DNA from 2 places in the Pseudoalteromonas sp. SIMBA_162 genome. Region 1 is predicted to be linked to the other one. Evidence: predicted binding sites of a transcription regulator. Region 1 holds the regulator's gene; the other holds the start of a gene.

Region 1 (7,726 bases):
TGTGCAAACTATGTTGGACAACAACTGGTTTAGTTACGACAACTTTTACTCAATTAGTGTTGATGAAGAAAATACCCAAACGGTGATGAAAAATATTCATCAAACAGGGTATGTTGCAGAGCCACATACAGCAATTGCCTATCAAGGTTTAGTTAATAACCGAGCACCGGGTGCTGCGGGGATCTTTTTAGCAACTGCACATCCAGCTAAATTTAAAGAAAGTGTAGAAGGTATACTAAATATTGAGCTTGATATGCCAAAGCCATTGAGCGACGCATTGGCTAAACCATGTCTTGCAAGCGACATAAACGCCGATTACGACGCTTTGCGTACAGAAATACTGGCTAAGTTAGCTTAAATATTAAGTAAACACGAAAGCGGCTATGGCCGCTTTTTTGCACATTTTAAACCGTGAAATAGCTTTTTTAATTAACTAATTAAATGTAATAAATAAAAAACATTTAAAATAATTATGTAAGTTATTTAAAAATATCATCTTAAAAAGGGTGTGAAATAGTTTCAATCCCTGATTAAATATCCTCAACTTAAGAACGTAGGCAAAGTGCGGTTTTAAGCGTACAATATAGCCTCTAAAAAATACCATACACGTTGCCCAGGAGCCCCCAATGTTAGAACGTAGCATGAATATTTCGGACTTTGATCCAGAGTTATTTGACGCGATGAGTAAAGAAACATCACGTCAAGAAGAGCATATTGAGTTAATTGCATCTGAAAACTACTGTAGCCCACGCGTACTTGAAGCACAGGGTTCTCAACTTACTAACAAATATGCGGAAGGTTATCCTGGCAAGCGTTACTACGGTGGCTGTGAGCACGTAGACGTGGTTGAACAATTAGCTATTGACCGCGCAAACGAATTGTTTGGTACTGACTACGCAAACGTTCAGCCGCATGCAGGTTCGCAAGCCAATGCCGCTGTTTTCCAAGCCTTATTAAGCCCGCTTGATACAGTACTTGGCATGAGCCTAGCACACGGTGGCCATTTAACTCATGGTTCACACGTAAACTTTTCAGGTAAAACATATAACGCGATTCAGTATGGCCTAAACGAAGAGACTGGCGAAATTGATTACGCACAAGTTGAAGCGTTAGCACTAGAGCACAAGCCAAAAATGATTATCGCAGGTTTTTCTGCTTATTCAGGTATTGTTGATTGGGCTAAGTTTCGCGAAATTGCAGACAAAGTAGATGCTTACTTGTTTGTTGATATGGCGCATGTTGCAGGTTTAATTGCTGCGGGTGTTTACCCAAGCCCAGTACCATTTGCACATGTTGTTACTACTACAACGCATAAAACATTAGCGGGCCCTCGTGGCGGTTTAATTATTTCTGCATGTGGTGACGAAGCAATTTACAAAAAGCTTAACAGTGCTGTATTCCCTGGTGGCCAAGGTGGTCCTTTATGTCATGTTATTGCTGCAAAAGCAGTGGCATTCAAAGAAGCTTTACAACCAGAGTTTAAAGAATACCAAACACAAGTTGTTAAAAATGCGCAAGCAATGGTTAGCGTATTACAAGAGCGTGGCTACAAAGTTGTTTCTGGTAAAACAGACAATCACTTGTTTTTACTTGATTTAATCGATAAAGATATTACGGGTAAAGATGCTGATGCAGCATTAGGTAATGCGAACATTACGGTTAACAAAAACTCAGTTCCAAATGATCCGCGTTCTCCATTTGTAACGTCTGGCTTACGTATTGGTTCTCCTGCAATCACGCGCCGTGGTTTCAAAGAGGCTGAATCTAAAGAGCTTGCTGGCTGGATCTGTGATGTACTAGACAACATTGCTGATGAGTCTGTTCAAGCACAAGTAAAAGAAAAAGTGAAAGCAATTTGTGCAAAACTACCTGTTTACGCTTAATAAAGTAAAACGGTAATTTAGATCACATAAGCAATCATGCTATTATAAAAGCCGCTTTTTAGCGGCTTTTTTGTTTTTAAAACGGATACCTTTAGTTATGCATTGCCCATTTTGTACAGCAAAAGACACCAAAGTTATAGATTCCCGCCTTGTTGGCGGTGGCCATCAGGTTCGCCGCCGTCGTGAATGTAACGATTGCCATGAACGTTTCACCACGTTTGAAGGGGCAGAGCTGGTTATGCCGCGTGTTGTAAAACAAGACGGCAGTCGCGAACCATTTAATGAAGATAAGTTACTAAATGGTTTAAATCGTGCACTTGAGAAGCGTCCCGTCAGTACAGAACAAGTTGATGAAGTAGTCAATATAATAAAGTCGCAATTACGTGCAACGGGTGAGCGAGAAATTTCAAGCCATTTGGTGGGTGAATGCATTATGGAAGCGCTTAAAAAGTTAGATAAAGTCGCTTATGTAAGGTTTGCGTCAGTATATCGCTCGTTTGAGGATATACGAGAGTTTGGCGAAGAAATTGCCCGTTTAGGGGAATAAGCATGAGCAGCCAATCAGCATTTACCGAGCACGATAAGCTATATATGGCGCGTGCTATTGAGCTTGCTAAAAAAGGTCGATTTACCACAACGCCTAATCCTAATGTTGGCTGTGTACTTGTAAAAGATAATCAAATAATAGGTGAAGGGTTTCATCAATTGGCAGGGCAAGGACATGCAGAGGTAAATGCACTTGCTGTAGCCGGCGAAAAAGCACAGGGTGCAACTGCCTATGTAACACTTGAGCCTTGTAGCCATTACGGGCGCACGCCACCCTGTGCTGAAGGACTTAAGGCCGCTGGTATTAAAAAGGTGATTGCTGCCATGGTTGATACCAACCCGCAAGTGGCAGGTAAAGGCCTTAAAATACTGAGTGACGCCGGAATAGAAGTCGCTTATGGACTGCTTGAACAACAGGCTCGCGCATTAAACTTTGGCTTTTTTAAGCGTATGGAGCAAGGGCTTCCTTACGTAACCTGTAAATTAGCAGCCAGTATAGACGGAAAAACAGCGCTAAAAAACGGAAAAAGTAAGTGGATCACAGGCCCTGCTGCACGAAAAGATGTGCAGCTATACCGCGCTCAAAGCTGTGCCATTTTAACGGGGGCCGATACGGTTCTTGTTGATAATGCAAAACTTAATGTTCGAGCAAGTGAGTTACCGTATTCATTACCAACCAACTTACCGCTACGTCAGCCGGTGCGTGTTATAATAGACTCGCAAAACAGATTAACACCTGACCTTGCGCTATTTAAAATAGCGCACCCGGTAATTATATTTACTACCAAGGTTGATAATTCAATGCAGTGGCCGCATTTTGTTAAGCACATAGCGGTGCGCGAGCAACAGGGTAAGGTTGATTTAACCGATGTATTACAAACACTAGCAAAGCATCAGTTTAATAATATATGGCTGGAAGCTGGGGCAACCCTTGCGGGGAAAATGACCGAGCTTGATTTAATTGACGAGTATGTTTTTTATATCGCACCAAAACTGATGGGCTATGATGCTAAAAGTTTAGTAAACTTCCCTGAATTGACGAGTATGCAAGATACTATCGATTTATCTTTTAATGAGTGTGTTCGCATTGGTGACGATTTACGTATCAACGCGTTAAAAAAGCACGCATTAAAATCATTTAACAAAGAAGAGTAGCGCTATGTTTACTGGGATAATAGAAGCCACAGGCAAAATTGCTTTATTACAAAAAAAACAAGGCGATTTAGCCATTCGTATTCAAAGCGCCGACCTTGATATGAGTGACGTAAAGCTGGGTGACAGTATTGCAACAAATGGCGTGTGTTTAACGGTAGTTGATAAACATGTTGATGGTTTTAGCGCTGATTTATCTAACGAAACAATTCATTTAACTGGTTTTGCACATTATTCAATAGGGCAAACAGTTAACCTTGAAAAAGCGATGCAACCGGTTTCGCGTTTAGGTGGGCATTTAGTGTCTGGCCATGTTGATGGTATTGCAACAATAACGGCGATTACAGCTAATGCAAGAGCTACTGAATATTGGCTGACAACCGATGAAAGTTTAATGAAATACATACCGTACAAAGGGTCGGTATGTATTGATGGTATAAGCCTGACAGTTAACGCTGTTGAAGGTAATAAATTTAAATTAACAATTGTGCCGCACACCAGCGGTCAAACAACGATTGCCGACTTTAAAGTAGGCACTCAAGTTAATTTAGAAGTCGATCAAATTGCACGTTATTTAGAGCGTCTTATCAAAGGCGCAGAGCAGCCAACCGGCGCAGATATATCAATGAGCTTACTCGCAAAAGCGGGCTTTATTAAATAACGAAACTGACAACTTACACGAGCGAATTTATGAATTTACACAGCGCACAAGAAATTATAGATGACATTAAAGCCGGTAAAATGGTTATTTTAATGGACGATGAAGATAGAGAAAATGAAGGTGATCTAATCATTGCTGCGGAACATATTAGCGCAGAAGCAATTAACTTTATGGCTACTCATGGCCGTGGTTTAATTTGTTTAACGATGACACAAGAGCGTTGTGAGCAACTAGACTTGCCTTTAATGGTTAAAAATAATGGCGCTGCGTTTTCAACTAACTTTACTATGTCGATAGAAGCATCAAAAGGCGTAACCACAGGTATATCAGCAGCAGATAGAGCACGCACGGTACAAGCAGCTATCGCTAAAGGTGCTGTTCCTAGCGATATTGTACAGCCGGGTCATATTTTTCCGATTATGGCACAGCCAGGTGGTGTATTAACACGTGCAGGTCATACAGAAGCTGGTTGTGATTTAGCGCGTTTAGCAGGGCTTGAAGCGTCTTCTGTTATTGTTGAAATTTTAAACGCTGATGGCACCATGGCACGCCGCCCTGATTTAGAAGTTTTTGCTAAAGAGCACGACATTAAAATTGGCACAATTGCTGATTTAATTGAATACCGCAATTTAAACGAAACCACAATCGAAAAAGTGGCTAAGTGTAAACTGCCAACAGAGCATGGTGAATTTGACTTAGTCACGTACAAAGACACGATTGACGGTCAGTTACACTACGTACTACTCAAGGGTGAAATTAAAGCGCAAGAACCAACCTTGGTGCGTGTGCATTTACAAAGTACATTTAACGATATTTTACTTTCGGATAGAAGCGCAGACAGAAGCTGGGGCTTATCGGATGCAATGGCATACATAGCTAAAAATGACGGTGTGCTAGTCATTTTAGGTAAACAAGAAAGTACTGAAGAGCTTGAAGCAACAGTTAAAGCATTTGCTGCTGCAGACGCTGGTGAAAATGTTACACCGCGTAAATTTCAAGGTACTTCTCGTACTGTTGGTGTAGGCTCACAAATTCTTGCAGATTTAGGAATTGAGCAAATGCGATTAATGAGTCGCCCTAAAAAATACCATGCACTTTCGGGCTTTCATTTAGAAGTTATTGATTACATTGAGCCACAATAGGCAAACGCTTAAACTAGGCTATTTTATTATTATTATGGTATGATGCGCAGCAATTTTGCGCAATCGCAACCGCTTGAACTTATTTTTAGGGTTATCAAATGAAAATTATTGAAGGTAATAAGTACGCACCGGGCAAAAAATTTGCCATTGTCATTTCTCGTTTTAATGACTTTATTGGTAGCAGCCTACTTGAAGGTGCTGTTGATGAGCTAAAACGTACCGGTGGTGTATCTGATGACGACATTACTGTGATTTATGTACCGGGTGCAGTTGAATTACCTTTAGCGGCAAAACGCGTTGCGGCAAAAAAAGAGTATGATGCAATCATCGCTTTAGGCGTAGTGATAAGAGGTGGAACACCACACTTTGACCTAGTTGCTGGCGAGTCAAACAAAGGTCTTGCGCAAGTATCACTTGAGTATGATATACCGGTTGCATTTGGCGTATTAACCACTGAAAGCATTGAACAAGCTATTGAGCGCGCAGGTACCAAAATGGGTAACAAAGGCGGCGAAGCTGCTTTGGGTGCGCTTGAAATGGTTAATGTGTTAGATAAAATTTAAGTTTAAGGAATTTTTGTGAAACCAGCAGCAAGACGTAAAGCACGTATCTTAGCACTTCAAGCCGTTTATTCTTGGCAATTAAGCGGTAATGCAATTGCCGACATCGAGCAACAAATGTTGATCGAAAACGACGTTACTAAAATTGATGTTGAATACTTTAAAGATTTAGCCTCAGGTGTAGCTGTAAATTACAAGCTACTTGATGAATCAGTATCACCTCATTTAACGCGTCCATTTGATGACTTAGATATGGTTGAGCGAGCAATTTTACGTTTAAGCAGCTACGAACTTAAGTTCCGTGAAGATGTACCTTATAAAGTTGCTATCAACGAAGGTATTGAGCTTGCCAAAATATTTGGCGCAGAAGACAGTCATAAATTTGTAAACGGTGTACTTGATAAAGCTGTAAAGCATTTACGCAAGTAATAGTATTTTTCTCTGATTTTGCTTTCAGAGATTTACTTTATATAACCGTTAAAAGGAGAGCCGGCATAGGTCGGCTTTTTTGTGTATGAAGGAATTTGAATTAATTAACCGCTACTTTAAAGGTCGCGGTATTTCTCGTCGTGATGTTAACCTAGGTATAGGGGATGATTGCGCGCTTGTCACTGTTCCACAAAACTGCCAACTTGCAGTCACAACCGATACTTTGGTTGAAGGCGTGCACTTTTTTGAAGATATTTCTCCTCGCGCATTGGGGCATAGAGCGCTTGCTGTTAATTTAAGTGATTTAGCTGCAATGGGTGCTGAACCTACGTGGGTATCTGTTGCACTAACGTTACCGACAATAGATTCTCAGTGGATTGCAGAATTTACTGAAGGCATGCATGAAATTGCAGAATACTTTAATGTACAAATTATTGGTGGTGATACCACTCAAGGGCCACTCACCATTACTATTTGTGCAAAAGGTACCGTGCCGGAAGGTAAGGCACTTCGTAGAAGTGGTGCAAAAGTAGGTGATTGGATTTATGTTACGGGTCCTTTAGGGGACGCGGGTCTTGCTATTGAAGCACGTAAGCAAGGTATTAATATAGATCCTACGCATTTAGAATACTTAAACAATCGATTTGACTACCCAACACCGCGCGTTGCTGCGGGTCAGGTCATCCGTGGGCTTGCAACGTCAGCTATTGACGTATCAGATGGATTACTTGCCGATTTAACACATATTCTTGAAATGTCCCAAGTAAATGCAGAGATTAATGTTGAGAGTATTCCTACATCAGAGGCAATGAAAGCAAGCTTAGATTTTAATAAGCAATTACCGTTTATTCTTAGCTACGGCGATGACTATGAATTAATTTTTACTGTTCCCGATAACAATAAAGGTATGCTTGATTTAAAGCTAAGCCAATATGGTGTGGATATTACCTGTATTGGGCAGATAAAAAGTGGTAACGGTAAGATTGAGCTTTTACAAAATGGTGAAATGTTTAACTTTGAGCAACAGGGCTTTGAGCATTTTACAAAGGAGCAGGTTTGAATAAGAACCGATTATTTAACTTAAAACGCCCACACCAGTTTTTTGGTTTAGGGTTTGGTACTGGTCTTGCACCAAAAGCGCCGGGTACATTTGGCACATTTGCAGCATTGCCATTTATATTTATAACAATGCATTATCCAATCTGGTTACAAATAGTATTTGCAGTTGTGATCAGTGTCTTTGGTATTTGGGCATGCGGTAAAACAGCTGATGATCTGGGTGTGCATGACCATCCTGCTATTGTGTGGGATGAAGTCGCTGGCTACTACATCACCATGATAGGTGCAGCATTA
Region 2 (7,726 bases), on a different contig from region 1:
CATAGGTACTTTACCGCCTTCAAATTTATTTGGATCATAATTTGTGTTTGCAGAAATAGTTTGGTCAACAAATTTTTGCATGATACCGACAAGCTGTAAGTAACCATCATTAGAAGGTATGTCCCAAAGTAACTCATAGTTGTCTTTCAAACGTTCGTACTCAGGTACAACTTGTTTTAAAATACCATCTTTACTTGCTTTAACACTAATGTGACCGCGTGGTGGCTCGATACCATTTGTTGCGTTCGAGATTTGCGATGACGTTTCTGATGGCATTAATGCGCTTAGTGTTGAGTTACGCATACCGTGTTCTTGTATGCTCTTACGCAGTGCATCCCAATCAAGGTGCAGTGGCTCATCACAAATTTTATCTAAGTCTGTTTTATACGTATCTGTAGGCATAATGCCTTGAGAATACGTTGTTTCGTTAAACTTAGGACATGCACCACGTTCTTTTGCAAGTTCGTTTGACGCTTTCATCAAGTAGTATTGAATAGCTTCGAATGTTTTATGTGTTAGTGCATTTGCACTGCCGTCTGAATAACGCTTACCATTTTTAGCTAAGTAGTAGGCATAGTTGATTACGCCTATTCCTAACGTACGACGTCCCATCGTTGCGTTTTTGGCAGCTGGTACTGGGTAGTCTTGGAAGTCGAGTAAATTATCGAGTGCACGTACAGCTAGCTCCGCAAGCTCTTCTAGTTCATCTAGAGACTCAAGCGCACCTAAGTTGAAAGCAGACAGTGTACATAATGCAATTTCGCCTTCTTCGTCGTTAACGTTGTTAAGTGGTTTAGTCGGTAATGCAATTTCTAAACACAAGTTAGACTGACGTATTGGCGCAACTTTCGCTATAAACGGGCTATGTGTATTACAGTGATCTACATTCTGTAAGTATATGCGGCCAGTACTTGCACGTTCTTGTGCAAACACAGAGAACAATTCAATGGCTTTAATACGCTTTTTACGAATAGACTCGTCTTGTTCGTATTTAACATATAACGCATCAAATTCGTCTTGATCTTCAAAAAACGCATCGTAAAGACCTGGCACGTCTGATGGGCTAAATAACGTGATGTAATCGTCTTTAATCAAACGAGAATACATTAGCTTATTAAACTGTACGCCGTAATCTAAATGGCGAACACGGTTGTCATCAACACCCCGGTTATTTTTAAGAACTAAAAGGTTCTCTACTTCTAAATGCCATAGCGGGTAGAATAGGGTTGCTGCGCCGCCGCGAACACCACCTTGCGAACAACTCTTAACAGCTGTTTGAAAGTGCTTGTAAAAAGGGATACAACCTGTGTGGTATGCTTCGCCATTACGGATATGGCTTCCTAATGCACGGATACGACCAGCATTAATACCGATACCAGCACGCTGAGAAACATATTTTACAATAGCTGACGATGTAGCATTGATTGAATCAAGGCTGTCGCCACACTCAATAAGTACGCAAGAGCTAAATTGACGAGTAGGCGTACGTACACCAGCCATGATTGGCGTAGGCAATGAAATTTTAAATAACGATACCGCGTCGTAAAAACGTTTTATGTATGAAACTCGTGTATCTCGTGGGTAATCTGCAAATAAGCTTGCAGCCACTAAAATATATAAAAACTGTGCGCTTTCATAAATTTCACCCGTTACACGGTTTTGAACTAGGTATTTACCTTCTAATTGCTTAACTGCAGCGTAACTAAAATTAAGATCGCGTGAGTGGTCAAGGTATTCGTCTAATTCGTCAAATTCTTGCTCTGTATAATCAGCAAGTAAGTGAGCATCGTAACGTTTATCACTCACCATTTTTGTTACGTGATCAAATAAACGTGGAGGCTCGAATTGACCGTATGCTTTTTTACGTAAGTGGAATACAGCTAAACGCGCAGCAAGATACTGGTAATCAGGTGATTCTTTAGAAATCTGATCGGCAGCCGCTTTGATAATCGTTTCGTGAATATCTTTTGTACGAATACCATCATAAAATTGAATATGTGACTTTAATTCAACCTGTGAAACCGAAACGTTATTTAAACCTTCGGCGGCCCATTCTATAACGCGATGGATCTTATCAAGATCAAGAGGCTCTTTGCGCCCGTCACGTTTGCTTACAGATAACTGTTGGTTCATAGCTTTGCCTGTATTCCTTGGGGATAATGTATTTTTGACCAATGTTTTACGTCTCAAAAAGAGAAGTAGTGCTCATTTTTTATAAGTTTTACCCAATGAGGTAAATTTAATTGAATAACATTTGGCCACAATATCTGGTGTTGTTCAATTTAGAGATCACAAGATAGTGTGGTCTGAGTTGATTTGCAAGGGGCATAATTGCCCCTATTTGTGGATAACGTTGGGATAACGTATTTGTGTTAGTAGGCATTAACCTTTGATCATTCATTGAAGTTGAAATTTTTAAAAATCAACTCAGGATCGACTAAATTTACATATTTTGAAAATAAATTTCGGCTGCTTTTTTTATCATCAAGCTTTGCGTAAAAACTAACACGATCACAATATATAGTGTTTATATCTAAAATGGGCACTATATATGGTTAAATGCGTCAATAGGGCTACGCCAGTTAAAATCAGCTTTCCAAGTAAGTGCTTCTGCATCGCTTGGAATGTACCCCCACAGAGCAGTAGCTGTAGGCATACCTGCTGCTTTACCAGCTTGAATGTCTCGCTCGGCATCACCTATGTATAAACAGCGAGCTGGTATTACGTCCATTAGTTTTGCGCAATGAAGTAAAGGTAGAGGAGAGGGTTTGGCTTCTTCAAGCGTATCACCGCTAATTACAACCGCCGCATTTTTTAAAGCAGGGATCGCAGCGACAAGCGGCTCAGTTAAAAAGCCTGGCTTGTTTGTCATGATCCCCCATTTGATCTTTTTGTGATCAAGTGAGATCAATAGTGGTTCAATACCGGCAAAGCATTGAGTATATTTTGCAATGTTTTGGGCATAGCTATCGACCAATTGCTTTATCAACTGTGCTTGTGCAAGAGAGGGCCACAACTCTTTAAAACCCGCTTCCAATAAAGCTGCCGCACCATTAGAAGCCGCTGGGCGATATATTTCGCTTGTTACTTCGGCAATTTGATTTGCTCGTAGTACACTGTTAAGTGCAGCGCCTAAATCGTCAGCTGTGTCGAGTAAGGTGCCGTCTAAATCAAACAAAAACGCATCATATTGATAAAGTTCTAATGATGAACCTGCGCTCTTCATTACAACAACTTCTCAAAATGAAGGATATAATTAACACTAACATCATTATTAAGTGTGTATTGTTTAGAGAAGGGGTTATACGAAAGTCCTGAGCTTGCACGTACTTTTAACCCCGCTTGCTCGGCCCACGCAATTAGCTGCGCCGGTTTAATAAACTTTTTGTGATCGTGAGTTCCCTCTGGAACCATTTTTAATAGTTTTTCAGCACCTACAATTGCGTACAAGTAGGCTTTCGGTGTTTTATTGAGGGTAGAGAAAAAAACATCAGCGCCAGGTTTTGCAAGTTTGGCAACGGCGTGAATTATTGAAGCAGGGTCTGGAACGTGTTCGAGCATTTCCATACAGGTAACAACGTCAAATCGTTCAGGGTGTTCTTCAGCAAACTGTTCTGCGGGTATTTTTATGTAATCTACATTAACACCCGTTTCTAGGCTGTGTAATTTAGCGACAGTCAAAGGCTCTTGTCCCATATCAATACCTGTTACCTTTGCCCCCATACGTGCCATACTTTGGCTTAAAATACCCCCACCACAGCCAACATCGAGTGTTTCTTTATCAAATAAACCTTGCGTTTTATTTGCAATAAAATCTAGGCGTAACGGATTAATTTCGTGAAGAGGTTTAAACTCACCCTCTAAATCCCACCAACGCTCTGCGATGGCTTCAAACTTTGCTATTTCTGCGTGATCTACATTTTGATGTTCGGTCATAAAATACTTCCTCGTCAATCTGAGGCCATTATATAGGCCTAAATTGATAAATCGCAAAGTTTTGCGCCTGTAAATTAAAATTAATTGTGATAGCATGTCTGTTAGTAATAATAACAATACTCTTTAAAACCTAATACTGGGTTATTAAGAGCTGCTACTGAAGGAATGTGATATCAAATGACTGATCTCGCCAATGAAATTCTGCCAGTCAATATTGAAGACGAGTTAAAAAACTCCTACTTAGATTACGCAATGAGTGTAATTGTAGGACGTGCATTACCAGACGTACGTGATGGCTTAAAGCCAGTTCACCGCCGCGTTTTGTTTGCAATGAACGAGCTTAGTAATGATTGGAACAAGCCTTACAAAAAGTCGGCACGTGTTGTCGGTGATGTAATCGGTAAATACCACCCACACGGCGATAGCGCAGTTTATGACACGATAGTTCGTATGGCACAGCCATTCTCACTTCGTTATATGCTTGTAGACGGCCAGGGTAACTTTGGTTCTGTTGATGGTGATTCAGCTGCTGCAATGCGTTACACCGAAGTACGTATGGCTAAAATGTCTCATGAGTTATTAGCGGATCTTGAGAAAGAAACGGTTGATTTCGTTCCTAACTACGATGGCACAGAGCAAATTCCTGACGTTTTACCAACGAAGGTACCTAATTTACTTGTAAATGGTTCTTCTGGTATTGCCGTAGGTATGGCGACAAACATCCCACCACATAACTTAACTGAAGTTATCAATGGTTGTTTAGCATTAATTGTTAATCCAGATTTAACCATAACTGAGTTAATGGATTACATTCCTGGCCCAGATTTCCCTACAGCCGCAATCATTAACGGTAAAAAAGGGATTGAACAAGCGTATCAAACGGGTCGTGGCAAAGTGTACATGCGTGCACGTGCTGACATCGAAACAGACGAAAAAACGGGTCGTGAAACAATTATTGTTCATGAAATCCCTTATCAAGTTAACAAAGCACGCTTAATTGAAAAAATAGCGGAGCTTGTTAAAGATAAAAAAATTGAAGGCATTAGTGCACTACGTGATGAATCAGATAAAGACGGTATGCGTATCGTTATTGAGATAAAGCGTGGTGACGTAGGTGAAGTGATTCTAAACAACCTATATGCACAAACACAGTTACAAACAGTGTTTGGTATGAACATGGTTGCACTCATCAATAACCAGCCTAAGTGTTTTAATTTAAAAGAAATGCTTGAAGAGTTTATTATTCACCGTCGTGAAGTAGTAACTCGTCGTACAGTATTTGATTTACGTAAAGCGCGCGACCGTGCACACATGCTAGAAGGTCTAGCAATTGCACTTGCCAACATTGACCCAATTATTGAACTTATTCGTAAATCTCCAACACCAGCAGAAGCAAAAATAGCGTTAACTGCACGTTCGTGGGAATTAGGTAATGTTAAAGCAATGCTTGAAAAAGCAGGTGAGGCTAACGTTGCTCGCCCAGATTGGTTAGCTGATGATTTAGGTATACGCGACGGCCAATACTTTATTTCTGAGCAACAAGCTCAAGCGATTCTTGACTTACGATTACACAAGCTAACAGGTCTTGAGCACGAAAAAATCTTAAGTGAATACCAAACACTGCTTGATTTAATTGCTGAACTGTTACACATACTGGCAAGCCCAGAGCGCTTAATGGAAGTAATTCGCGACGAGTTAGTTGAAATTAAGGCGCAATATGGCGATGAGCGCCGCACTGAAATCAACGCAGCCGCGCATGATATCAGCCTTGAAGACCTAATAACTGAAGAAAACGTAGTTGTTACGCTTTCTCACGAAGGTTATGTTAAGTATCAGGCGTTATCTGATTACGAAGCGCAGCGTCGTGGTGGTAAAGGTAAATCTGCAACAAAAATGAAAGACGAAGATTTTATTGAACGTCTTTTAGTTGCAAACACGCATGATACTATTTTATGTTTCTCTACAGCAGGGCGTTTATATTGGCTGAAAGTATATCAATTACCACTAGCAAGTCGTGCAGCACGCGGTAAGCCAATTGTAAACTTATTACCTTTAGAAGCTGACGAACGTATTACCGCTATACTGCCAGTACGTGAGTACGAAGAAGATAAATACATCTTTATGGCAACAGCATTTGGTACAGTGAAGAAAACACCTTTAACAGCCTACAGCCGTCAACGTGCTAGTGGTATTATTGCCGTTAACCTAAATGAGGGTGATAGCTTAATTGGTGTTGATATTACTGATGGTACCAACGAAATAATGTTGTTTACCGATGCGGGTAAGGTTGTTCGCTTTAAAGAAGCTGAAGAATCTGCTGTTGTTGATGAAAATGGAAACCCAGTATTAGACGAAGAAGGTAACCCAGAAATTCGTTTCAAGGGTGTTCGTCCAATGGGCAGAACGGCAACGGGTGTACGCGGTATTAAAATGACCGACGAGCAACGTGTTGTATCGCTCATCGTGCCAAAAACTGATGGCGCAATATTGACTGTAACTGAAAATGGTTATGGTAAACGAACTCAACTTGAAGATTACCCATCTAAGAGTCGTGCAACACAAGGTGTTGTATCAATTAAGGTGAGTGAGCGTAATGGTGCTGTAGTCGGTGCTGTTCAAGTTGATGACAACGACGAAATAATGCTTATTTCAAATCGCGGAACGTTAGTGCGTACTCGTGTGAACGAAGTTTCAACAGTTGGTCGTAACACACAAGGTGTTATTTTGATCAGAACTATTGACGAAGAGCAAGTAGTTGGTTTACAACGTATAGAAGAAATTGAAGTTACAGAAAGTGACTTAATCAATACTGAAGACGTTGAAACAGTTGATACAGTTATAGATGAAGTCGTGGATGATAATCCCCCTTCAGAATAATTGAGATTGAAAAAGCGGCCTTGGCCGCTTTTTTTAATGTTGTTGAAAAAAATTAATACAGCGTGGATTTAATATTTTCATGTTGAGTGTATAAATTACTGGAATGAGGCAAAGGTAATGAGTAAATATAATTTTTGTGCAGGGCCGGCTATGCTTCCGCAAGCGGTAATGCAAAAAGCACAAAAAGAATTCTTAGATTGGCAAGACATGGGCGTTTCTGTAATGGAAATTAGCCACCGTAGTAAAGAATTTTTGGCATTAACTGCAAAATGTGAAGCAAGCTTAAGACGCTTAATGAATATTAGTGATGAATTTGAAGTTTTATTTATGCATGGTGGTGGTCGCGGTCAGTTTAGTGCAGTGCCCCTCAATCTTCATCAAGCAGATAAAAAAGCTATCTACTGCGAAAATGGTGTGTGGTCTAAAAGCGCGACAGACGAAGCTAACAAGTTTACTTCAACAACCAGTGTTGATGTACGTAACGATGCAGATGGAAAATTCTCAATTAAAAATGTAGCTGATTGGGTTTTACCTGCAGATGCCTCATATATTCATTATTGTCCGAACGAAACCGTAGATGGCTTAGAAATTTTTGAGGTGCCAAGTCATCCAACGGCACCAATTGTTGCTGATATGTCGTCAACGATTTTATCGCGCGAAATTGATGTAGATAAATTTGATTTAATTTACGCTGGTGCGCAAAAAAATATCGGTCCATCAGGTATCGCTATCGTTATTGTGCGCAAAACATTACTTGAACGTGAAGGTTTAGCTAAGCCTGGTATTTTAGATTATGCACTCGAAGCGAAGCAGGGCAGTATGTTTAATACACCACCTACATTTGCATGGTACTTAGCTGCAGAAGTGTTTGAATGGTTAGAAGCACAAGGTGGTGTAAAAGCAATGGAAGCTC

What was found. The regulator NrdR, encoded in region 1, represses ribonucleotide reductase genes. The targets are predictions, from matches to a motif close to AAACACNANATNTNGTGTTT.
Region 2: a site for NrdR is predicted at 2,257-2,276, ahead of nrdA (class 1a ribonucleoside-diphosphate reductase subunit alpha). Genes of this name have one in related genera too.

The regions. Positions count from the first base shown of each region.
Region 1 covers NZ_JAWJBQ010000021.1:44,815-52,540, forward strand. Annotated here, with positions in the region: gene thrC (threonine synthase) at 1-358, shown strand, start outside; gene glyA (serine hydroxymethyltransferase) at 627-1,883, shown strand; gene nrdR (transcriptional regulator NrdR) at 1,981-2,430, shown strand; gene ribD (bifunctional diaminohydroxyphosphoribosylaminopyrimidine deaminase/5-amino-6-(5-phosphoribosylamino)uracil reductase RibD) at 2,433-3,584, shown strand; gene R0J88_RS15135 (riboflavin synthase) at 3,589-4,242, shown strand; gene ribBA (bifunctional 3,4-dihydroxy-2-butanone-4-phosphate synthase/GTP cyclohydrolase II) at 4,272-5,384, shown strand; gene ribE (6,7-dimethyl-8-ribityllumazine synthase) at 5,483-5,947, shown strand; gene nusB (transcription antitermination factor NusB) at 5,963-6,373, shown strand; gene thiL (thiamine-phosphate kinase) at 6,459-7,433, shown strand; gene R0J88_RS15160 (phosphatidylglycerophosphatase A) at 7,430-7,726, shown strand, end outside.
Region 2 covers NZ_JAWJBQ010000001.1:336,373-344,098, forward strand. Annotated here, with positions in the region: gene nrdA (class 1a ribonucleoside-diphosphate reductase subunit alpha) at 1-2,133, opposite strand, end outside; gene R0J88_RS01460 (HAD-IA family hydrolase) at 2,546-3,226, opposite strand; gene ubiG (bifunctional 2-polyprenyl-6-hydroxyphenol methylase/3-demethylubiquinol 3-O-methyltransferase UbiG) at 3,226-3,936, opposite strand; gene gyrA (DNA topoisomerase (ATP-hydrolyzing) subunit A) at 4,114-6,813, shown strand; gene serC (3-phosphoserine/phosphohydroxythreonine transaminase) at 6,931-7,726, shown strand, end outside.